2 regions of the Streptomyces globisporus C-1027 genome follow, and region 1 is predicted to be linked to the other one. Evidence: riboswitches for the same ligand, from Rfam matches in the RefSeq annotation. Region 1 holds a riboswitch; the other holds the start of a gene.
The links. A riboswitch is a leader RNA that binds a small molecule or an ion and turns the genes downstream of it on or off. The one in region 1 is predicted to bind S-adenosylmethionine.
Positions count from the first base shown of each region.

Region 2: another riboswitch for S-adenosylmethionine. It lies ahead of thrC (threonine synthase); the one in region 1 lies ahead of WQO_RS08500 (aminotransferase class V-fold PLP-dependent enzyme).

Region 1 covers NZ_CP013738.1:1,924,243-1,935,340, forward strand. Annotated here, with positions in the region: gene WQO_RS08455 (glycosyltransferase family 4 protein) at 1-439, opposite strand, end outside; gene WQO_RS08460 (glycosyltransferase 87 family protein) at 548-1,798, shown strand; gene WQO_RS08465 (hypothetical protein) at 1,774-3,030, opposite strand; gene WQO_RS08470 (C40 family peptidase) at 3,047-4,075, opposite strand; gene WQO_RS08475 (C40 family peptidase) at 4,341-5,366, opposite strand; gene WQO_RS08480 (NYN domain-containing protein) at 5,659-7,020, opposite strand; gene WQO_RS08485 (hypothetical protein) at 7,060-7,302, opposite strand; gene WQO_RS08490 (rhomboid family intramembrane serine protease) at 7,497-8,252, shown strand; gene WQO_RS08495 (Lrp/AsnC family transcriptional regulator) at 8,249-8,530, shown strand; gene WQO_RS08500 (aminotransferase class V-fold PLP-dependent enzyme) at 8,595-9,974, opposite strand; SAM riboswitch class IV at 10,179-10,296, opposite strand; gene trpD (anthranilate phosphoribosyltransferase) at 10,393-11,098, opposite strand, start outside.
Region 2 covers NZ_CP013738.1:4,459,857-4,470,954, forward strand. Annotated here, with positions in the region: gene WQO_RS19510 (response regulator transcription factor) at 1-40, opposite strand, end outside; gene WQO_RS19515 (sensor histidine kinase) at 40-1,341, opposite strand; gene WQO_RS19520 (ABC transporter ATP-binding protein) at 1,476-2,258, shown strand; gene WQO_RS19525 (FtsX-like permease family protein) at 2,252-4,750, shown strand; gene otsB (trehalose-phosphatase) at 4,823-5,674, shown strand; gene WQO_RS19535 (alpha,alpha-trehalose-phosphate synthase (UDP-forming)) at 5,721-7,121, opposite strand; gene WQO_RS19540 (glucosyl-3-phosphoglycerate synthase) at 7,175-8,125, opposite strand; SAM riboswitch class I at 8,279-8,406, shown strand; gene thrC (threonine synthase) at 8,425-9,720, shown strand; gene WQO_RS19550 (MoaD/ThiS family protein) at 9,756-10,034, shown strand; gene WQO_RS19555 (cold-shock protein) at 10,479-10,685, shown strand; gene groL (chaperonin GroEL) at 11,037-11,098, shown strand, end outside.

The DNA of each region.
Region 1 (11,098 bases):
TGATCGTGTCCGTGCCCTCCCCGATCCGGCGCAGCAGTTGCCGGGAGGCGGGCAGTTGCGCCCAGCCCGCCTCGTGGCCGTGGGTGGTGGCCACCAGGCGGCGGGCGCCCGCGCGGCGCAGCGCCGGTGCCATCAGGCCGAGCGGGGCGGCGGCGCCGAACCAGACGGAGGTGCAGCCGTGTTCGCGCAGCAGCTCGGTGGCCCGGCGGGTGACGCGCGGGGTCGGCAGCAGCATCGTCGTCCGGTCGCGGACCACGGGGTACGGCTGCTCGGCGTCGAAGGCGGCGGTGGCCGCCGCGCCCTCCTCGCCGCGCTTCCAGGTGGAGGCGTAGACGACGACCCTCTCGGGATCCAGGCGCAGCGCCATGTTGTGCAGGAACGCCTGGATGCCACCGGGGCGGGGCGGGAAGTCGTTGGTCACGATCAAGGTCTTGTCCATCGCCGCCGACAGTACCGAACGGCCGCGCTTCACCGCTGGGGACCTCTCCCGACGGCATCATGAGCCGCCGGGGGGCGGCCGGGGACGAGCGACGACGAGGCGGCGGCGATGACGACGGGACGAGCACCCACCGGCACCGGACCGTGGCCGTACGCGGTGTGGGCGCTGACCCGGGCCTGGCTGCTGGCCTGCGTGTTCAAGGTGGTCACGGTGCCCGGTCCGGACGTGACGGTGGACGTGTCGGTGATCTACCGGGGCTGGTACGAGGTCCTGCTGGCCGGCACGTACCCGCTGGACGACGTCACCTGGCAGTACCCGCCCGGGGCGGCGCTGGCGGTCCTCTCCCCCGCCCTGCTGCCGTTCTTGGAGTACGCGACCGCGTTCTTCGTGCTGGTGCTGGTCTGCGACGCGCTGGTGCTGGGGCTGTTGCTGTATGCGGGCCGGCGGCCGGGCATAAGGGTGGCGGGCGCGTGGGTGTGGGTCGTGGGGGTGCCGCTGCTGGGCCCGACGGTCTACGCCCGTTACGACCTGATGGTGACGGCGGTCGCGGTGGCGGCGCTGCTGGCGGGCGTGCGCAGGCCCCGGGCGCTGGGGGCGCTGGCCGCGTTCGGGGCGCTGCTCAAGGGGTGGCCCGCGCTGCTGCTGGTGGGGGTGCGCAAGGGGCGTCCGACCCGGGCGGCCTGGACCTCGGCGGCGCTGAGCGCCGCGGGCCTGGCTGCGGCGTTCGCGCTGTGGATGCCCGGGGCGTTCGCGTTCCTGGCCTTCCAGCGGGACCGGGGCACCGAGATCGAGTCGCTGGGGGCGCTGGTCTTCCACCTCGCGCGGCAGTTCGGCTGGGAGGGGAGGGTGGAGCTGCGCTACGGCTCGATGGAGTTCGTCGGGCCGCACGTGGAGCTGGTGTCGACGCTGGCGCTGGGGCTCGCGGTCCTGGCGCTGGGCTGGCTGCTGCTCTGGCGGTTGCGGGCCCGGTCGTTCGCGGTGCGCACCCCGGCCGAGGCGGCGTTCACGGCGGTGCTGCTGTTCACGGTGACCAGCCGGGTGATCAGCCCGCAGTACGTGGTGTGGCTGGTCGGTCTGGCCGCGGTGTGCCTGCTGTTCCGGGGAACGGCGATGACCCTGCCCGCGGTCCTGGTGCTGGTGGCGGCGGGGGTGACGCTGCTGGAGTTCCCGGTCGGCTTCGTCCATGTCGTGGAGAGCGACGCGCGCGGGGTGACGCTCCTGGTCGCACGGAACGGGCTGCTGGTGGCGGCCTCGCTGATCGCGGCGGGGCGGCTGTGGCGGTCGACGGTGCCGGGGAGACCGGGCGCGGAGGCGGCCCCGAACGTGGTCGGGGGTCAGCCGAGCCGGGTGGCGAGGTAGTCGCGCCAGTCGGCGGTGAACTGCTCGGGGGTGGTGTCGAGCACCGCCTTCAGGGCCTTCTCCACCGCCCCCTTCCGTCCGTCGTGCGCGCCCACGGCCTCGTAGAAGGCGATCAGCTTCTCCTTGCCCCACCGCTCCGCGATCAGCTCGCAGGCCAGCCAGCCGCCCTCGTACGCCCCCGCGAGCTTCGCCGGGTCGCCGTCGAAGCCGAAGTCCGGGTCGGCGGGGAGTTCCGCGGGGGTCCGGCCGCTGCGGACGGCCTCGGCCAGTTCGGGCGCGACGCTGTCGGCGGCGCGGTCCTCGCCCCGGTAGGCGGTCCAGTCGGCGAAGCCCTCGGAGAGCCAGACGGGGGTGGCGGTGGAGGTGCTGGTCCGGGTGGCGACATGGGTCGTCTCGTGGGTCAGGACGATCCGCTGCCCGAAGCTGCCGAGGGTGGCGTACGCCTGCGGGTTGACGATGACCCGGTCGGCGATGGCGGGGCTCTCGCCGGTGCCGCCGACCTCACCGGTGGTGACGGCGGCGATGCCCCGGTAGCTGGCCTCCGGCGAGCCGAGCAGCCCCGCCATCGACTCGACGGAGTCCGGGACCAGGACGACCACCCGCCGGTTCCACGGGCGCGGCCAGGCGTCCGAGACGGCCGGTACGGCGAGGTCCACGGTGTCGGCGATCTGCCGCAACTCCTCCTCGCCCCGTCCGACGCCCAGGACGATGCTGTGGGCGCCCTGGACGACCTCCACGTCCCCCTGCTGCCACAGCTGCCCGGAGGCGCCCTTGGCGGGCCGGTCCTCGGTGATGTACCAGCGGTCACCGTCGCGCATCAGCTCCAGGACGCGGCGGGTGGCGACCGGGGCGGTGTCGTAGCCGTCGATCCGGTAGCGCAGCTCCACCTCGGCGGTGGCCCACTGCCCGTCCTGCTCGGTGATGTCCTTGACGTCGTACGTCCACGACTTCAGCGGTACGTCGGCGAGCCGGTCCAGCTCGGTGCGCTGGACGGCCCGCAGCTTCGCGGCGTCCGGGGCGAGGCCGTCGAGGTAGCCCGCCGGGTCGTGGGCGAGGACGGCCGCCGCGCGGCGCTCCAGGGTGGCGTCGAGGGCCCCGGTGGTGAGGAAGGTGTCCGGTTCGCCGGATGCCGTGCAGGCGGAGGCGGTCAGGAGCGCGGCGAGCAGCAGGCCCGCCGCACGCCGCCGTCCCCGGGGGCCTCCCCCACGCGCGTCTCGTCCTCGTCCGGCCACCCTGCCGATCGTACGGTCAGATCCGCGTGACCGAGGAGACGGGCATCATGCCGACCGGATCGTAGCGGACCGGGGCGCCCGGGTAGGGGGCGTGGATGACCTGGCCGTTGCCGACGTACATGCCGATGTGGCTGGCGTCCGCCCGGTAGGCGACCAGGTCACCGGGCTGTGCCTGGGAGAGGGGCACCATGCGGCCCGCGTAGCGCTGGGCCTGGGAGGTGCGGGGCAGGCTCACCCCGGCCTGGGCGTAGGCCCACTGCATCAGGCCGGAACAGTCGAATCCGGAGGGCCCGTTGGCGCCCCAGACGTAGGGTCTCCCGAGCGCCTGGTGGACGGCGGCCACGGCGGACATCGCGCGGGCCGAGCCGGGGGCGACGCCGGAGAGGTCGGGCACGCCGTCGCGGCCGGAGCGGGAGGCCCGGTCGAAGGAGGCGCGTTCCTCGGGCGGCAGCGAGTCCAGCAGCCGGCGGGCCTCGCGGAGCTTGGACTCGACGGCGCGTTTGTGGCGGGCGACGGCGGCCCGGTTGCGCTCCAGGTCGGTCAGGGCGCGGGTGGTCTCGGCGCGGGTCTGGGCGAGCCCCCGCTGGGCGTGCCGCAGTTTGTCCAGGGTCATCGCCTGGCGGGCGCCGGCCCGGTCGAGGGCGGCGGCCTGCTCCAGGTAGGTGTCCGGGTCGGCGGAGAGCAGCAGGGCGACCGACGGGTCGATGGAGCCGGTGCGGTACTGGGCGCCCGCCATCGCGCCGAGCGCGTTGCGCATCTCGTTGACGCGTTCCTGGCCCCGGGCCGTGGCGTCCTGGGCGCGGTCCGCCTCGCCGCGCAGCCGCTTCACGCGCTCCCCGGCCGCGTTGAACCGCTCGGTGGCCTGCTCGGCCTCCTCGTAGAGGCGGTCGACGGCGGCCTTGGCGCTCTCCCGGGTCTCCTTCGGGTCGGCGCTCGCCGGGGCCCCGGTCAGGGTGGCGGCCGCGGTGGCGGCGGCCGCCGAGACGACCGTGACCCGGACGCCTCTGGTGAAGCCGGACTGTGTGCAACGGCGATGGGACACCACTGGTAGCCGCACTCCCTTCCGCTCACGCGGTGGTGCGCAGCCCCTGCCGCCCGGGGCGGGCGGACGGAGTCCGGGAGCTGCACAGCAGCCAGACAGTAATCGGACGACTACGCACCGGCCAAAGACCGTGCCGTGGGCGCGAGAGGGGCCGAAAAGCCCCCGCCCCGCCGGTGACCTTGGTCTCCGGCGGGGCGGGGGCGTCAGCGTGGTGCGCGGCGATTCCCTCGTTCGGGCGTGCCGTGGCGTGCCGCTCGGCGCGGTCCGGTCAGACGCGGACGCCGAACTGGAAGGTGCCCATGTAGTCCATCGACTCGTAGCGGACGACGGTGCCCGGCTTCGGGGCGTGCAGGATCTGGTTGTTGCCGGCGTAGAAGCCGACGTGCGACAGGCCGTTGAAGAAGACCAGGTCGCCCGGCTTGAGCTGGCTGCGGCCGATCCGCTGGCCGTCGTGCTGCTGGGTGTACGTGGTCCGGGTGATGGAGACGCCGGCCTGGGCGAAGGCCCACTGCGTCAGCCCGGAGCAGTCGTAGGAGTTGGGACCGGAGCCGCCGGAGACGTACGGCTTGCCGATCTGCGTGGCGGCGGCGCTGAGGGCGGCGGCACCACGGCCGGACGCGGGGGCCTCGTTGCCGAGTTCGACCCGGTCGCTGGCGGCACGGCTGGCGCGCTGCTCGTCCTGCTGCATCTTGGCCCGCTCGGCCTGCGTCAGCGTGTTGAGGAGCTGCTGGGCGTCGGCCAGCTTGCCCTGGTACTTCTTCTTGTTCTCACCGAGCGCCTTGCGGACGTCGGCGAGGTCGCCGAGCTTGTCCTGGGCCTCCTTGCGCTGCTGGGCGAGGGTGCGCTGCTTGGACTGGATCTTCTGCAGCGCTTCCGTCTGCTTGACCGTCAGCTGGTCGAGCGCGGAGGCCTGGTCGAGGAAGCTGTCCGGGTCCGAGGCGAGGAAGAGGGCGACCGACGGGTCGATGCCGCCGGAGCGGTACTGCGCGGTGGCGATCGAACCCAGCTCGGTGCGGAGCGTGTTGAGCTCGGCCTGGCCGCGGGCGACCTTGTCCTGGAGCGCGTCGACTTCCTTCTTCAGGTTGTCCTGCTGCTCCTTGGCCCCGTTGTACTTCTCGGTGGCGGCCTCGGCCTCGTGGTAGAGCTTGTCGACCTTCGCCTTGACTTCGCTCTTGCTCGGCTTGGGGTCGGCGTGGGCGGCCTGGGAGGTCAGGGCCACGGCCGCGGCGGCGGTCGCGGTGAGCACGGTCACGCGGGTGCGGCTCGGCTGCTTGGGACGACGGTGGGACGCCACGAAGGACGAGCTCCTTCTTCCTCAGCCGCCTACCGGGCAAGTGGGGGAAAGAATCCCCGGCTCCGTGCACATGACGGACTCGGCGGTTCCTTCGCCGCCACCCCCAATGGGTGATCAACCGTGCGAAGGTTCGAGGCCTGACCCTAGTGACCATCTTGTGATCAGTTCAAATCCTCACAGGATTTTTCTCGTCACACCAGGCAACTCTTTACTCTCACCCCACCGCGTGTAGCGGCGACTTGACGGTACGTTCCCAGAAATCCGGCATGTCACACATGCCACCCAAACCCCTTTAGACGCGTGAAAGGCGCTTGAGGAGCAAGACGGACGCGACCGGCCGCGCCCCGGCCTTCGCCACACCGTCCGCCACCTCACGGTCGGTGGAGACGACCACCACGGGCCGCCCGGGCGGTTCCGCGCGGGCGAGTTGACGGATCACCTCGTCCGCCGTGACACCGGGCTTGCTGAACAGCACCCGGACGCCGCGCGGCGGGGCGAGCAGCACCGGGGCGGCCAGTTCGGCCCCGTCGAAGACACAGGTCATCTCGGCACCGGTCTGCGCCGCGAGCACCGAGAGCCCGCCCAGCAGCCGCAACCGCTGCTTCTCCAGCGGCATCTGGGGATAGCCGGTCTTGGTGACGTTGTAGCCGTCCACGATGAGGTGCGCCTGCGGCAGGGCCAGGAGCTGGTCCAGCAGCGCCGGATCGGTCTCCGAAAGAGCGCGCGCGGCGATGTCCTTGGGCGACATCCGGCCCGGCTCCAGCGCGTCCACGGTGTCGGCGGGATGCGTGGTCGCCGGAGGGAGCGCCAGCTCCCGGCGCAGCCCCGAGGCCGCGTCCAGCACGGTGTCCAGGAGCAGCCGCAGCCGCATGTCCTCCACCGAGCGGCCCTCGCGGGCGGCGCGCCGGCTCGCCTCCAGGGCCGCCTCGGCCTCCCCCAGCCGCCCCTTGAGCCGGCGTGACTCGCTCTCCACGGCGGAGATCTGGGCGGCCGACTCGGCCCGTACGGTGTCGGTCTCGGCGGCACTGCGGCGCAGGGCGGCCTCGCCGCGCTTCACCTCGCTGAGCGCGCTGCGCAGCTTGCGGTGCAGCGACTCGGCCTCCTTGCGGGCCGCCTCCAGCTCGGTGCGCAGCCGCTCGGTCTCGGTACGGGTGTGGGCGCGGGCCCGCTCCAGCTCCTCGCGCAGCTGGTCCAGTTCCCGCCGGGTCTCCTCGTCCGCCCGTTCCGCGTCGGCGCGCTGGACCTCCTCGCCGGCCGATTCGACCAGCTTGACCCAGCCGACCGGGCGCAGCACATAGGCGGCCGCGGCCACATCGAGGGGATCGGCGGCGGCGGGCGGCGCGCCCGCCTCCAGCGCACCGGTCAGCTCGGGCTGGGACTGGCCGAGCCGCTCACCGATCCGCTGCCGGAAGACGGCGTCGCTCTCCAGCGCGGCGGCCATCGCGTTCCCCGCGAACTTCGCCCGCCGGGTCGGGGTGAACCGGGCGTACTGCCGCAGCTGGGCGGGCAGTTCGGCGACGGTCAGGGCGCCGAAGGCGTCCGAGACCAGCGCGATCACCCGCCGTCGCACACCCTCGGGCAGCGGACGGCCGAGCGCCTCTGCACCGCCGTCGGCCTCATCGGCCGGTCCGGCGCCGCTGGTCGGCTGATCCACCGTCCGTCACCCCATAGATATGTCGAAGGGTGCGCTCCCTCAGGAAGCGGCACCCGGCCTGTCCACCAGTTCGATCTGGTCCACCGCGTTGCACCAACGACAGCGGACCGACTCGATGGTCTCACTGACGACCTCCCGCTCCTCGACACTCGACTCACCGGCCAGGTCGAGGTGCACGTACTCCACGACCTTGGAGGAGCGGGTGACGTCGAAGCGCGTGAGGTTGCCGCACAGGGTGCAGCGCCAGCGGGTCGAGTCCGTCGGCAGGGGAACCGTCGTCATCGTTAGCGTCCTCTTTCGTCGTTTCCAGGAGCCCGCGCCGGGCGCGCCGCCGCGACTCCACCTGTCTACGTCAAGGATCTCGCGGTGCGCCGTCGAACTGCGGAAGTCCTGGCGTAACCCTACGGCCTCGCGTATAGGCATCGGCACGGCGAGGCGCTCCGTCCCGTTCTCGACCGGTACGTCATGCTCTGTACATGTTCGAGTGGCGGCAGGCCGAATGGCGGACCACGGTCGGCAGGATCCGGGACGCGGCGGTGTCGAGCGGCGCCCCGGTCACGTACGGGCTGATCGGTGTCTGCGGAGTGGTCTTCCTGATCAGTCCGCTCTCCGGGTTCGGTGGCGCCGCCCACCGGAGCGAGGAGGCGCTGCTCGCCGCGCAGGTCGCGTACTTCGAGCGCTGGGGGGTGATCCCCGCCGAGCTGTGGGAGGGCTCGGCGCACGCCCTGATCACTCCGTTCACGGCGCTGTTCGTACACGGCAGCTGGCTGCACCTGCTGGGGAACCTGCTCTTCCTCTACGTGTTCGGCGCGATGGCCGAGGAGCGCATGGGGCGGACGCAGTTCGCGCTGTTCTACGTGGGCTGCGGCTATGTGGCGCTGGTCTGCTACGCGGCGGCGCACGCGGACTCCGAACAGACGCTGGTCGGGGCGTCGGGCGCGATCTCCGCGGTGCTCGGCGCGTTCCTCTACCTCTTCCCCAAGGCCCGGGTGACGAGCCTGTTCCCGTTCCTCTTCTTCCTGCCGCTGCGGTTTCCCGCCTGGATCGTGCTGATCTTCTGGTTCGGGCTCCAGTGGGCGGCGGCGCAGGGCGCGGACGCCGGGCCGGGGGTGGCGTATCTGGCGCATGTGGCCGGGTTCGCTGCGGGGTTCCTCTACGCCTGGGTGGGCTATGGGCGGAGAGCTAGAGTGAAGGTTCCAGCCACGGCCACCGAGGGAGACAGCCAGCCGTGATCACCGCGATCGTGCTCATCAAGACCAGTGTGGACCGGATTCCGGAGATCGCCGAGGCCATCGCCGCGCTGGACAGCGTCAGCGAGGTCTTCTCCGTCACCGGCACCTACGACCTGATCGCCATGGTCCGGGTCGCCCGGCACGACGACCTCGCCGATGTCATCCCCGGCAGGATCAGCAAGATCCCGGGCGTCGAGGGCACGGACACCCATGTGGCGTTCCGTACGTACTCCCAGCACGACCTGGAAGCGGCGTTCGCCATCGGCCTCGACGCGTAGCTCCGGCACACTTCGGCCGGGGACGGGCAGCGCGCCCGTCCCCGGCCGAAGTGGTTTCCGGGCCTCAGACCTGCGGGGCCTCGCCCCGGTCGGGGACGCAGCGGCCGTCCTCGGTGCGGTACTTCCACTGGGCGCCCTCGCGGACCAGTTCGGTCACCGCGCGCAGGAAGCGGTCGATGTGCTCGTCGGGGGTACCGGCCCCGAAGCTCACCCGGATCGCGTTCAGCGAGCGCTCGCCCGGCTCGGCCTCGGGGGCGCCGCACTCCCCCGGGTCCTGCGGGTCGCTGCCGAGGAGGGTGCGCACGAGCGGGTGGGCGCAGAAGAGACCGTCGCGGACGCCGATGCCGTACTCCGCGGAGAGGGCGGCGGCGAAGTGGGAGCTGTTCCAGCCGCGCACCACGAAGGAGATGACGCCGACCCGGGGGGCGTCGTCGCCGAACAGCGAGAGCACCTGCACCTCGGGCACCTCGGCGAGCCCTTCGCGGACCCGGGACACCAGCTCCTGCTCCCGGGCGACCAGGTTGTCGAAGCCCGCCTCGGTGAGGGCCTTGCAGGCGGAGGCGATGGAGTAGACGCCGATGACGTTGGGCGAACCGGCCTCGTGGCGGGCGGCCGTGGTGTGCCAGTCGACGTCCACACCGCCGTCGGCGCGCCGGGCGACCTTGCGGGAGGCGCCGCCGCCGGCGAGGTACGGCTCGGCGGCCTGGAGCCAGTCGGCGCGGCCGGCGAGGACCCCGGAGCCGAAGGGCGCGTGCAGCTTGTGGCCGGAGAACGCGACCCAGTCGACGCCCAGTTCGGCGATGTCGACGGGGTGGTGCGGGGCGAGCTGGGCGGCGTCCAGGACGATGCGCGCGCCGTGCGCGTGGGCGGCGGCGGCCAGTTCCCGCACCGGCCACAGCTCACCGGTCACGTTGGAGGCGCCGGTGACACAGACGAGGGCCGGGCCGTAGGGGTCGCGGTCGGCGAGCGCGCGCTCCAGGGTCTCGACGGCCTGGCCCGGGGTGCGTGGTGCGTTGAGGTAGGTGACCTGGGCGTCGCGCCAGGGCAGCAGCGAGGCGTGGTGCTCGGTCTCGTACACGAAGACCTGGCAGTTCGCGGGGATCGCGGCGGCCAGCAGGTTGAGGGAGTCGGTCGTGGAGCGGGTGAAGACCACCTGGTCCTCCGGGCGGCAGCCGAGGAACTCGGCGACCGTGCGGCGGCTGTTCTCGAAGAGGTCGGTGGAGAGCTGCGAGAGGTAGCCGGCGCCGCGGTGGACGCTGCCGTAGTACGGGGCGTACGCGGCGACGTCGTCCCAGACCCGCTGGAGGGCCGGGGCGCTGGCGGCGTAGTCGAGGGCGGCGTAGGTGACTTCACCGCCGGTGACGAGCGGAACGGTGACGTCCTGGCCCAGAACGGGCAGCGGGGCACAAACCGACGGGTCGAGGGCAGCGGTGGAGACAGACATGGCGAACTCCCGTAACAGGCAGGCGAAATCTGCGCGCCTGCGGGTACACGGCGGCGCGGAGAGGGAAGGAAAAGGGTGCGCTGAAGAAGGGCGGTCAGCTCAGGGCGTGAAAAGCCCTGGGACGAGCCCTAACGCATTCGCTTGCTCACAGAAGGCTCCCTAGGGACCAGGACCCCGGGGGCTGGCATCCGCTGGATGCCGAGGGGCCCGCGCTTGCCGCAGACCTCGCTGCCTACGGCCTGGTCTTCACCCGGGGCACCCCGCCACGGACGGAGGGTTGCCGGACAGCGGGCCGGGGCCGTAGTCGCTGTCACTCATGACCTGCGCAGCATCTTGCCATACGTATGCACACGCGCAAGGGCGCAGTCCGGCATCCGGACTGCGCCCTGTGTCACACCGTGTGCGCCGGAGGTGTCTCTCAGGCGTTGCTGGCCGCCACCCAGCGCTCCAGGGCCCGCTTGGCCGCCCCGGAGTCGATGGACTCGGCCGCCACCGCGATCTTCGCCGCGAGCTGTTCGGTCAGCGTGCCGGGGCCGGGGTCCAGGGCGACCAGGGCGGCCGCCGAGTTGAGCAGCACCGCTTCCCGTACCGCGCCCCTCTCGCCGTCCAGCAGGCGGCGGGCCACATCGGCGTTGTACGAGGCGTCGGCGCCGCGCAGCGCCTCGACCGGGACGATGGGCAGCCCCACGTCGCGCGGGTCGAACGCCTCCTCGCGGACCGCGCCGTCGCGCACCACCCAGACCCGGGAGGTGGCGGTGGTGGTCAGCTCGTCGAGCCCGTCGTCACCGCGGAAGACGAGGGCGGAGTTGCCACGGTCGGCCAGCACGCCCGCGACGATGGGCGCCATCCGGGCGTCGGCGACCCCGACGGCCTGGGAGCGCACCTGGGCCGGGTTGGTGAGGGGGCCCAGGATGTTGAACGTGGTCTGCGCGCCGAGCTCCTTGCGGGCCTTGGCGGCGTACCGCAGGGCGGGGTGGAACTTCACGGCGAAACAGAAGGTGATGCCCGCCTGCTCGGCGACCTCGACGACCCGCCGCGGGGTCAGCTCCAGGTTGACGCCGAGCTTCTCCAGTACGTCGGAGGAGCCGCTCGCCGAGGACGCGGCCCGGTTGCCGTGCTTGACG
Region 2 (11,098 bases), 2.5 Mb from region 1:
GCAGGAGCACACTGTCCTCGGCCAGTACGACGCGCAGCATCAGGTCCTCGAATCCGCGGGCGGGCAGGGGACCTCCAGCCGGAACACCGTCGGCCCTCCGGGCGGACTGGACATGAGCAGGGCCCCGCCCAGCACCGAGAGGCGATCGGCCACGCCCTGGAGCCCGGTCCCGCCGCCGACGTCCGTATCCGTGCCGGGGGCCGTGACCGCCCCGCCGCGCCCGTCATCCTCGACCGCCACCGCCAGCCGCCCGTGCGCGGCCTCGCCCGTCACCGCCACCCGGGTCGCCCCGCTGTGCTTCGCCACGTTCGTCAGCGCCTCGCTCACCGCGAAGTAGACGGCGGTCTCGACGGCTTCGAGCAGCCGGTCCGGCACGGACAGACGCACCTCGACCGGTATCGGGGAGCGGTCCGCCAGGTCCTCGACCGCCGCCACCAGACCCCGGTCGGTGAGGACGTGGGGATGGATGCCGTGGATCAGCTCCCGGATCTCCACCAGCGCGGCCGAGGCTTCGTCGTGGGCCCGCTCCAGCAGGCCGCCCAGGGGCTCGGCCGGCTTCTCCAGCCGGGCGAGGCCCAGCGTCATGGAGAGCGCCACCAGCCGCTGCTGCGCGCCGTCGTGCAGATCGCGCTCGATACGGCGGCGTTCCGCCTCGAACGCGTCCACCAGCCGCATCCGCGACCGGTCCAGCTCCGCGATCCGGGAGTCGAGCGCGGCCTCCGGCGGGGAGAGCAGGGCCCGCGTCAGCACGCCGCGGCCCCGGGCGACGAACCTCAGCGGCCAGGTCAGCAGCGGCAGCAGCACCACCCCCGCCACCAGCACCGCGGACGCCTCCGGCCAGGAGTCGGCGAGCCAGAGCTTCAGGACCCGCGCCTCCCCGTCACCGCCCACCGCCATCATCACCGGCGTCCCGATCAGCCCGCCGCACACCAGGAGGACCGTGCCGACCGCCAGCGCCTCCAAGGGCCACAGCACGAACGAGAAGAGCAGCGCGTACGCCAACTCCCGCCAGGTGCACCGCTCCTGGAGCCGGGTCCGCAGCCAGGACGCCAGACCCGGCGCGGGCGGTTCGCGGTGCGGATCGGCGAGCGGCACCGGGTCGATCAGCCGGAGCCTGCGCCGCTCCAGCGCGGCCAGCGGGATGCCGGACAGGACGAGCGTCAGCAGCAGCGGCACCCCGATGACGAGCACGGCCAGCGCGCTGCCCGCACCGGCCAGCAGGAGCAGCGCGACCAGCGTCACGGCCCCGAGGGGCACGCTGGTCAGCAGGTAGAGCGCGGCCCGGAGGGGGGTGGGCGTGGATCCCGTTGCTGATGACGGGGGCGGGCTGGGGGTGAGCATGCCCGGCACGTTACGAGACGGGTTTCCCGGTCGGCCACCCTGCTTCCTGCCCCCTCATGGTGGAGCTGGCTCCACCATGAGGACTCCGTCCCGCTGCGATGTGCCGCGCCGGCGCCGCCGGTTGAGTTGAGGGCATGAATCCAGCAGCGACTACCGGCCCCGACGCGGCCGTCCGGCTCCGGTCCGTGACCCGTTCCTACGATGGCGGCGGCCGGGACGGCAGCGTCGTGAAGGCGCTCGACGATGTCAGCCTGACCATCCGCCGCGGTACGTTCACCGCCGTCATGGGCCCCTCCGGCTCCGGCAAGTCGACGTTCCTGCACTGTGCCGCGGGCCTGGACCGGCCGACCGCCGGCCGGGTGCTGCTCGGCGACACCGATCTGACCGGGCTGAGCGAGGCCCGGCTGACCCGGCTGCGCCGGGAGCGGATCGGCTTCGTCTTCCAGGCGTTCAACCTGCTGCCCTCCCTGACCGCCGCGCAGAACGTGGCCCTGCCGCTGAGGCTCGCCGGGCGCCGGCCGCGCAGGGCGGAGGTGCTCGACGCGCTGGACCGGGTCGGGCTGCGCGACCGGGCCCGCCACCGGCCCGGCGAGCTCTCCGGCGGCCAGCAGCAGCGGGTGGCCGTCGCCCGCGCCCTGGTCACCCGGCCCGACGTGCTCTTCGGTGACGAGCCGACCGGCGCCCTGGACTCCATCGCCGGGCGTGCGGTGCTCGGCCTCCTGCGGGCGATGACCGACGACGGGCGGACCGTGATCATGGTGACCCACGACCCGGTCGCCGCCTCCTTCGCCGACCGTGTCCTCTTTCTCGCCGACGGCCGGGTCAGGGACGAGCTGGACGCGCCCTCGGCGGAGCGGGTCGCCGCGCGGATGGCGACGCTCTCCGCTCCGGAGCTCCAGGCGGTGGTCCCGTGCTGATGCTCGCGCTGCGCGGGATCCGGCTGCGCTGGGTCACCTTCGTCGGGTCGTTCCTGGCCCTGGTCCTGGGCGTGGGGCTCATCGCCGCCACCGGGCTCGCCCTCGCCGCGACGTTCGACGCGCCGGAGCGGGGGCCGGAACGGTTCGCCGCCGCTCCCGTCGTCGTCCGGGCCGACGGGGTCCTGCGGGTCGGCACCCCGACCGGGACCCGGACCGCGCCCCTCGACCGGCCCGGCCCGGTACCGCCCGGCCTCGCCGCTCAACTGGCCCACCTCGGACGGACGGTGGAGGACCGCTCGTTCCCGGCGGACATCATGGATCCGCACCCAGGTCAGGACGCCGACGCCCGGGTCGGGCACCCGTGGTCCGTCGCCGCTGCCGCCCCGTACCGCCTGGCCACCGGCCGCGCCCCCGCCGCCCCCGGCGACGTCGTCGTCACCACCGGGTCCGGCGGCCCCCGGCTCCGTACCGGGGACCGCGTCCGGGTCCGTACCCCGGCCGGGAGCGAGGCCCGGACCGTCGTCGGCACCGTGGCCGGCCGGGGCTTCGAGGACGCCGTCTTCCTCACCGATGACGAGGCCGCCCGGATCTCCCCGGACATCGACGCCCTGGTCGTGCACGCCGACGCCACCGCCGTACGCGACGCGCTCGGACCGGACAGCGGCATGGACGTCCTCACCGGCCACGACCGCCGCCGCGCCGATCCCGACCCCGACCGCGACGCCCGGGCCCTGGTCTCCGTCAACGCGCTGCTCGGCACCGCCGCGGGCATCACCCTGTTCGTCTCCGCGGCCGTCGTGGCCTCGACGTTCTCGTACGCCGTGGCCGGGCGGCGGCGGGAGTTCGGGCTGTTGCGCACCGCCGGTGCGACGCCCGGTCAGATCCGCCGTACGGTGCTCGCCGAATCGGTCCTCGTCGGGGTGGCGGCCTCGGCGGCGGGCACCCTGCTCGGCGCCGGGGGAGCGCCCCTGCTGGTCCGCCGGATGACGGAGGCGGGCCTCGCCCCGTCCTGGTTCGCCCTCGGGGATCCGTCCTGGCCGCTGCACACCGCCTTCTGGACCGGGGTGTTTGTCGCCACGGCGGCGGCCTTCGTCTCCTGCCACCGGGCCGGGCGGACCGCCCCGACCGAGGCGCTGCGCGAGGCGGCCGTCGACAGCCGCGTGATGCCGGTGAGCCGCTGGGCGGCCGCCGTCCTCGTCCTGCTCCTCGGACTGGGCCTGCCCGCCCTGGCGTTGGCGACCGACCCCGGTGATCTGCTGGGCCGCAAGTCCTACGTCACCCGGCCCATGATCCTCATCGTCGGCTGCGCCCTCCTCGCGCCGGTCCTGGTGCGCCCGGTCGGCCGGCTGCTGACCTGGCTGCCCGCGCGGCTGCCCGGCGCCACCGGCGTACTCGTCCGGGAGAACACCGCCGCCGGGGTGCGCAGGACCGCCGCCGTCGCCGCGCCCGTCCTCATCACCGTCGCCCTCGCCGCGTCCCTGACGGGCACGGTCGGCACGCTGGAGGAGGCCAGGGCCACCGAGGCGCGCACCGCCACGACCGCCGACTTCGTGGTGACGTCGGGACAGGAGGGCAGGCCGCTCGCCCCCGCCTTCCTGGAGCGGGTGCGGGACATCGACGGGGCCGTGGTCAGCGCCTCGCGGTCCACGGCCGTCACGGTCCTCGAAGAGGAGACGGCCCTCGTCTCCTCCGAGGCCCGCGCGGTCGACCCCGCCCGGCTGGCAGCGGTGGCGAAGCTGCCCGTGACTGCCGGGCGGCTCGCCGATCTCGACGACGACGCGATCGTCGTCAACGAGGAGTGGCTGACCACCCGGGTCGGCGACCGGGTCACCGTCTGGCTCGGCGACGGCAGCGAGCGGTCGTTGCGGATCGCCGCCGTCCTGGCCACCGGCACCGGCGACAACGGCGTCTACGTCACCCCGCGCAACGCCGGGGGCGCGGACGTCGACCGGATCGACGTCGAGGTCGCCCCGGGCGGCGACCGGCACGCCGTCGCCGCCGCGCTGGACACCGCCGCTGCCGACACCGGTACGCGGGTGGCGACCCGCGCGGCGTGGCTCGCCCCGACCGCCCCCGGCCCCGACGACCACACCCGCACCGGGCTGCGCATGATCCTCGGCATCGCCCTGCTCTCAACCGCGACCGCCCTGGCCAACACCCTGGTCATGGCCACCTCCGGCCGGGGCCGCGATCTCGCCGTGCTCCGTCTCTCCGGGGCCACCGTCCCGCAGGTCCTGCGGCTCGTCGTCGCCGAGGCGGTGGCGGCCGTCGGGGTGGGCGCGGTGCTCGGAGGTGTGGTCGCCGCGGTGAACCTGCTGGTGGTGCGGGGCGCGCTGGCGCTGCTGGGCGTCACGTCCGCCGTCGTGGTGCCGTGGGCGATGCTCGGCCTCGTCGTCGCGGCGGCCGCCCTCCTGGCAGCGGGCTCCGCCGTCCTGCCGGCCCTGTCCGCCCTGCGGACCCGGCCGGTCGAACTCGCCGGATCCCGTGAGTAGCCGCCCCGGGGGAGGTCCGGCGCCGGGGCGAGCACGCTCGTGCTCGCCCCGCCCAGGGCTTAGGCTCGCCCCATGGGCAGTCACCCGGAACGTCTTCCGAACCCGACCACTCCGGCCGGCCGCGAGGGGCTCGACGCCGTGCTCGCCCGGCCCGACCGCGCGGTCGTCGCCCTCGACTTCGACGGCACGCTCGCCGACATCGTCCCGGACCCCGAACAGGCCCGCGCGCACCCCGGCACCGTCGAGGCGCTCGCCGCGCTCGCGCCGAAGGTCGCCGCGATCGCCGTGATCACCGGTCGCCCGGCGGGCGTCGCCGTGCGCTACGGCGGCTTCGCGGGCGTCCCCGGTCTGGAGCACCTCGTCGTGCTCGGACATTACGGGGCCGAGCGCTGGGACGCCGTGACCAGCACCGTCCACGCCCCCGCCCCGCATCCGGGCGTCACGGCGGTACGCGCCGAACTCCCCGGCGTGCTGCACGAGTTCGGGGCCCGGAACGGCACCTGGATCGAGGAGAAGGGGCAGGCCGTCGCCGTCCACACCCGGCGTGCCCAGGACCCGCAGGCGGCCTTCGAGTCGCTGCGCGGACCCCTCGGCGAGCTGGCGGCGAAGCACGGGCTGATCGTCGAACCGGGGCGCCTGGTGCTGGAGTTGCGCCCGCCCGGCATGGACAAGGGCGTCGCGCTCGCCGGGTTCGTCGCGGAGCTGGACGCGGAGTCCGTGATCTACGCGGGCGACGACCTCGGGGACCTCGCCGCGTTCGCCGCGGTGGAGAAGCTGCGCAGCGAGGGCCCGGACGGCATCCCCGGTCTGCTGGTGTGCAGCGGCAGCGCCGAGGTGCCCGAACTGGCCGAGCGCGCCGACCTGTCGGTGCCGGGCCCGGCCGCGGTGGTGGACTTCCTGGCGGCCCTGGCGGTCCGCCTCTAGGTCACCACCGGAGCGGCGGCCCCGGCGGACCGCCTCCAACGGCTGCTCACCCCTGCCGCAGCGCCTCCAGCTGGTCCAGGAACCACTGCTGCGGCGGCAGGGCGGTCGCCGCCTCCGCCAGTCGCTTCGTGCGCCCCGAGCGCTCGTCCCCACTCATCGTCAGTGCCTCGTGCAGGGCCTCCGCCGTGCCCGTCACGTCGTACGGGTTCACCACGATCGCGTCCTCGCCCAGCTCCTCGTACGCCCCCGCCTCCCGTGACAGCACCAGCGCGCAGCCGTGGTCCGAGACGACGGGCACCTCCTTGGCGACCAGGTTCATGCCGTCGCGGATCGGGTTGACCAGGGCCACGTCCGCCAGCCGGTAGGCGGCCAGCGAGCGGGCGAAGTCGTCCTTGACGTGGAGGACGACCGGGGTCCAACTCTCCGTTCCGTACTCCCCGTTGATCTCCGTGGCCAGCGACTGGACCGCCGCCGTGTAGTCCCGGTAGACGGCGAGGTCCTGGCGGGAGGGGTAGGCGAAGGCGATGTGGACGACGCGCTCGCGCCACTCGGGGCGGGTCTCCAGCAGTGTCCGGTACGCGTGCAGTCCGCGCACGATGTTCTTGGACAACTCGGTGCGGTCCACCCGCACGATCGTCTTCCGGTTCTCGCCCACCTGCTCGCGCAGCGTCGCCATCCGCTCGTCCACGTCCGCCTCGTGCGATCGGCGGCGCAGGAAGTCCGCGTCGGCCCCCAGGCCGTGCACCCCGATCCTGGTCCGGCCCGTGCCGCCGAGGATCTCCGTACAGCAGCCGATGAACGCGTCCGCCCAGCGCCGGGTCAGGAACGCGGCCCGGTCCGCGCCGAGGATGCCGCGCAGCAACTGCTCGGCGATGTCGTCGGGCAGCAGCCGGAAGTAGTCCACGGGCGCCCACGGGGTGTGCGAGAAGTGGCCGATCCTCAGGTCCGGGCGCAGTTCGCGGAGCATGCCGGGGACCAGGGCCAGGTGGTAGTCCTGGACGAGGACCGCCGCCTCCGGCCCCGCCTCCTGGGCCAGCGCCTCGGCGAAGGCCCGGTTGTACGTCTCGTACGCGGCCCACTGCCGCCGGAACTCCGTGTCGAAGACCGGCTCGACGGGGGTCTGGTAGAGCAGGTGGTGGACGAACCACAGCACGGAGTTCGCGATGCCGTTGTACGCGTCGGCGTGCACCTCGGCGTCGATGTCGAGCATCCGGACGCCCGGCTCACCGACTCCGCGCCGCACCGCCTCCCGGTCGCCGTCGCCGAGGGCCGCGCAGACCCACAGCTTGTCGTCGACGGCGCTCAGCCCGGAGACGAGACCGCCGCCGCCGCGCTTGGCGTCGAGCGTCCCGTCCTCGCCGAGCGTGTACGTGACCGGGCCGCGGTTGGACGCGACGAGGACCTGGGCGGTGGACGGGCCGGTGGCTTCGGCATGCTCGGTGACCATGTAGCGGAACCTAGCCCGTGGAGGAAGCCTCCAAACGCGCGTCCGGAGACCCCTCACGCCGCGTGGCGCTCCGCGTACTCCGCGATCTCCCGCATCGGCGGCCGCTCCTCCGTGTCCACCGCATGGGTGCGCGGCACGAAGCCGTCCTCGCCACGCTCGAACTGGGTCAGCGCCGGCCGCACCAGATGGCCCCGGGAGAGCCGCAGCTGTGCCGTGCGGTAGATCGCCGCCGCCATCCGGCCCAGCGCCTGGCCGTCCTGGTGGCGGTGTCGGCGGACGCCGACGTCGACCTGGCCCAGCGCGTCCAGGCCCACGGTGTGCAGGGCGTCCACGAGCAGCCCCAGCTCCACTCCGTAACCGACCGGGAACGGCAGCCGCTCCAGCAGGGACCGGCGCACCGCGTACTCACCGCCCAGCGGCTGTACGAAACCGGCCAGCTGCGGCCAGTGCAGATTGAGCAGCGGGCGTGCCACCAGTTCAGTGACCCGGCCCCCCTGACCTGCGCTGTCGCCGAGCGGGCGGTCGTACATCGCCTTGACGAACTGGACGGCGGGATCGGTGAGCAGCGGACCGACCGTCCCCGAGACGAAGTCCGCCGAGAAGTCCTTCAGGTCGGCGTCCACGAAGCACACGATCTCGCCGCTGGTCACCAGGAGTGAGCGCCACAGCACCTCGCCCTTGCCGGGCAGGGCCGGGATCCTGGGCAGGATCGCGTCCCGGTGGACCACGCGCGCGCCCGCCGCCCGGGCCACGGCCGCGGTGGCGTCGGTGGAGCCGGAGTCGATCACCACGAGTTCGTCGACGAGCCGGACCTTCTCCATCAGCTCGCGGCGGATCACCGCCACGATCGCGCCGACCGTGGCCTCCTCGTTCAGCGCGGGCAGCACCACGCTCACGGACGTACGGCGCGGGTCGGCGGCCCGGGCGTCGGTGAGCTGGTGCAGCGGGCGGTCGCCGGACGACCAGGAACGCCTGGTCAGCCAGCGTTCCACCTCTTCGAGCACGGTCGGCACTCCCTGTGTGTGATCCATCTCGCGGTTCGGACGACTATCTCAACGGTCCGGTGCTTCGGTTACAGTCTTGAACAACGCGGATGACCGTCGCATGTCGGGGTCGGACCGCACATAAACGCCTGGATCGAAGATCCAGCGCCATAGAGCTCATCCAGAGGGACTGAGGGAACGGCCCGTTGAAGTCCCGGCAACCCTCCTGCCGACCGCGAGGTCACGGTGGGGAAGGTGCCAATTCCGTCTTGCGGCGAAATGCGTCGCGAGGAAGATGAGGAGAAAGGGCCTCCGCCATCATGGCTGTTCAGACCGTCGCAGGTAATGCCACCACCGCTTCCCCGGACCTGGGTCCCGCCGCGGCGCTTTCCTGCCGCGAGTGCGGCGAGCGTTTCGAGCTCGGCCCCCTTTTCGCCTGTGCGTCCTGTTTCGGGCCGCTCGAAGTGGCCTACGACCTGCCCACCGGCTCGCCCGAGGAGCTGCGCAAGCGCATCGAGGCCGGTCCGGACAACATCTGGCGCTACGCCCCGCTGCTGCCCGTCCCCGCCGACGTCGCGGACAAGCCCAACCTGAACCCCGGCTTCACCAAGCTGGTCAAGGCCGACAACCTCGCCCGTGAGCTGGGCGTCACCGGCGGCCTGTACGTGAAGGATGACTCCGGCAACCCGACGCACTCCTTCAAGGACCGCGTCGTCGCAATCGCCGTCGAGGCCGCCCGCGCCTTCGGTTTCACCACCCTCTCCTGCTCCTCCACGGGCAACCTGGCCGGAGCCGTCGGCGCCGCCGCCGCCCGCGCCGGACTGCGCTCCTGCGTGTTCATCCCGCACGACCTGGAGCAGGGCAAGGTCGTCATGGCCGCGGTGTACGGCGGTGAACTGGTCGGCATCGAGGGCAATTACGACGACGTCAACCGCTTCTGCTCCGAGCTCATCGGCGACCCGCTCGGCGAGGGCTGGGGCTTCGTCAACGTCAACCTCCGGCCGTACTACGGCGAGGGCTCCAAGACGCTGGCGTACGAGATCTGCGAGCAGCTCGGCTGGCGGCTGCCCGACCAGATCGTCATCCCGATCGCGTCCGGCTCCCAGCTCACGAAGATCGACAAGGGGCTCCAGGAGCTGATCAAGCTCGGCCTGGTCGAGGACAAGCCGTACAAGATCTTCGGCGCCCAGGCCGAGGGCTGCTCCCCGGTCTCCGCCGCCTTCAAGGCCGGTCAGGACGTCGTCCGGCCGCAGAAGCCGAACACCATCGCCAAGTCGCTGGCCATCGGCAACCCGGCCGACGGCCCCTACGTCCTCGACATCGCCCGGCGCACCGGCGGCGCGGTGGAGGACGTCACCGACGAGCAGGTCGTCGACGCGATCAAGCTGCTGGCCCGCACCGAGGGGATCTTCGGCGAGACGGCGGGCGGGGTGACGCTCGGCGTGACGAAGAAGCTCATCGAGGCCGGTGTCATCGACCCGACGCTCACCACCGTCGTCGTCAACACCGGCGACGGCCTCAAGACGCTCGACGCGGTCTCCGCCACCTCGCAGGCCACGGCCACCATCAAGCCGAGCCTGGACGCGTTCCGCGCCGCGGGCCTCGGCACCGCCTGACGACCACCCCGTACCGAAGGAAGAAGGGCACCACCATGAGCGTCAAGGTCCGCATCCCCACCATCCTCCGTACGTACACGGGCGGCCAGGCCGAGGTACCGGCGGAGGGCACGAAGCTCTCCGAGGTCATCGAGTCCCTGGAGAAGGACCACCCGGGCATCGCCGCCCGCGTCCTGGACGACCAGGGCAAGCTGCGCCGCTTCGTGAACGTGTACGTCAACGACGACGACGTGCGCTTCGAGGGCGGCCTGGACGCGGCCACCCCGGACGGCGCCGGCGTCTCGATCATCCCCGCGGTGGCCGGCGGCTGCTGAACCGCCCAGGGCCGCTCGCCGGCGGCCCCACCGCACCTCTGTGTGACCACGGTTGCCCCCTCCGCGAGAGAAGCGGAGGGGGCAATTCTGCATGGTTGAGCGCGGTACAGTTGGGGAAGCCCCATCCGCTGCTCGTGCCGCCCGCATATGAGAATGCGCCCGGCCCCGATAAGAAGCAGCCAAAGTGCGTGAACCTCTTGCGGCATAAGTGCCCTTTGCCTGGCCCGACTTGCCCGTAAATCTCAGCAAACCCGCATTTTCGCCTGTTCCTCTGCGCCCAGAATTCTCGTCCGATTGACCTGTTGCAGAGGGCAGTTGGGCGGATACATTCGGCCGCGGTCGACGCGCTGCGGCGCCGCGCACCCTCTCCTGTCGGAGGGTGAGTCACGACCCGGGGCCGCGAAGTGCGGTCCTGCGCAAGGGCCAGTAATAGGGGAGTTGGGCATGGCTCAGGGCACCGTCAAGTGGTTCAACGCGGAGAAGGGGTACGGCTTCATCGCGGTCGACGGTGGTGCGGATGTTTTCGTCCACTACAGCGCGATCCAGATGGACGGGTACCGCACCCTCGAAGAGGGTCAGCGAGTTGAATTCGAGATCTCGCAGGGCCAGAAGGGGCCCCAGGCCGACATGGTCAAGCTCGCCGTCGGCTGAGCTCGGAGCGGTCGTCCGACGACACCACTCACGCACGTAGGGCCCGACCCCGGATCAGGGGATCGGGCCCTACGCGCGTGCAGGGGGCGGGCGGCGGTCACGGCCCGGTGCCGGCGGGGGCTTCGCGCGCCTCGGCCGCATGGCGGGCACTCGCCGAAGGCGCTTGCACTCTCGGGGGTCGAGTGCTAATCATTGGCGTTAGCACTCTCCAGGTGAGAGTGACAGAACTTGGACCGGGCCGGTGAGGCCCGCAGGTGTGCTGGGGCAAGGAACCAGCACACGCGCAGGCCGTCCGTCGCGGGCGCCTCCCGGTCCGGAGAAATCCACCCCTGTCCGGGAGGACCACTTCACATGGCCAAGATCATCGCGTTCGACGAGGAGGCACGGCGCGGTCTCGAGCGCGGGATGAACCA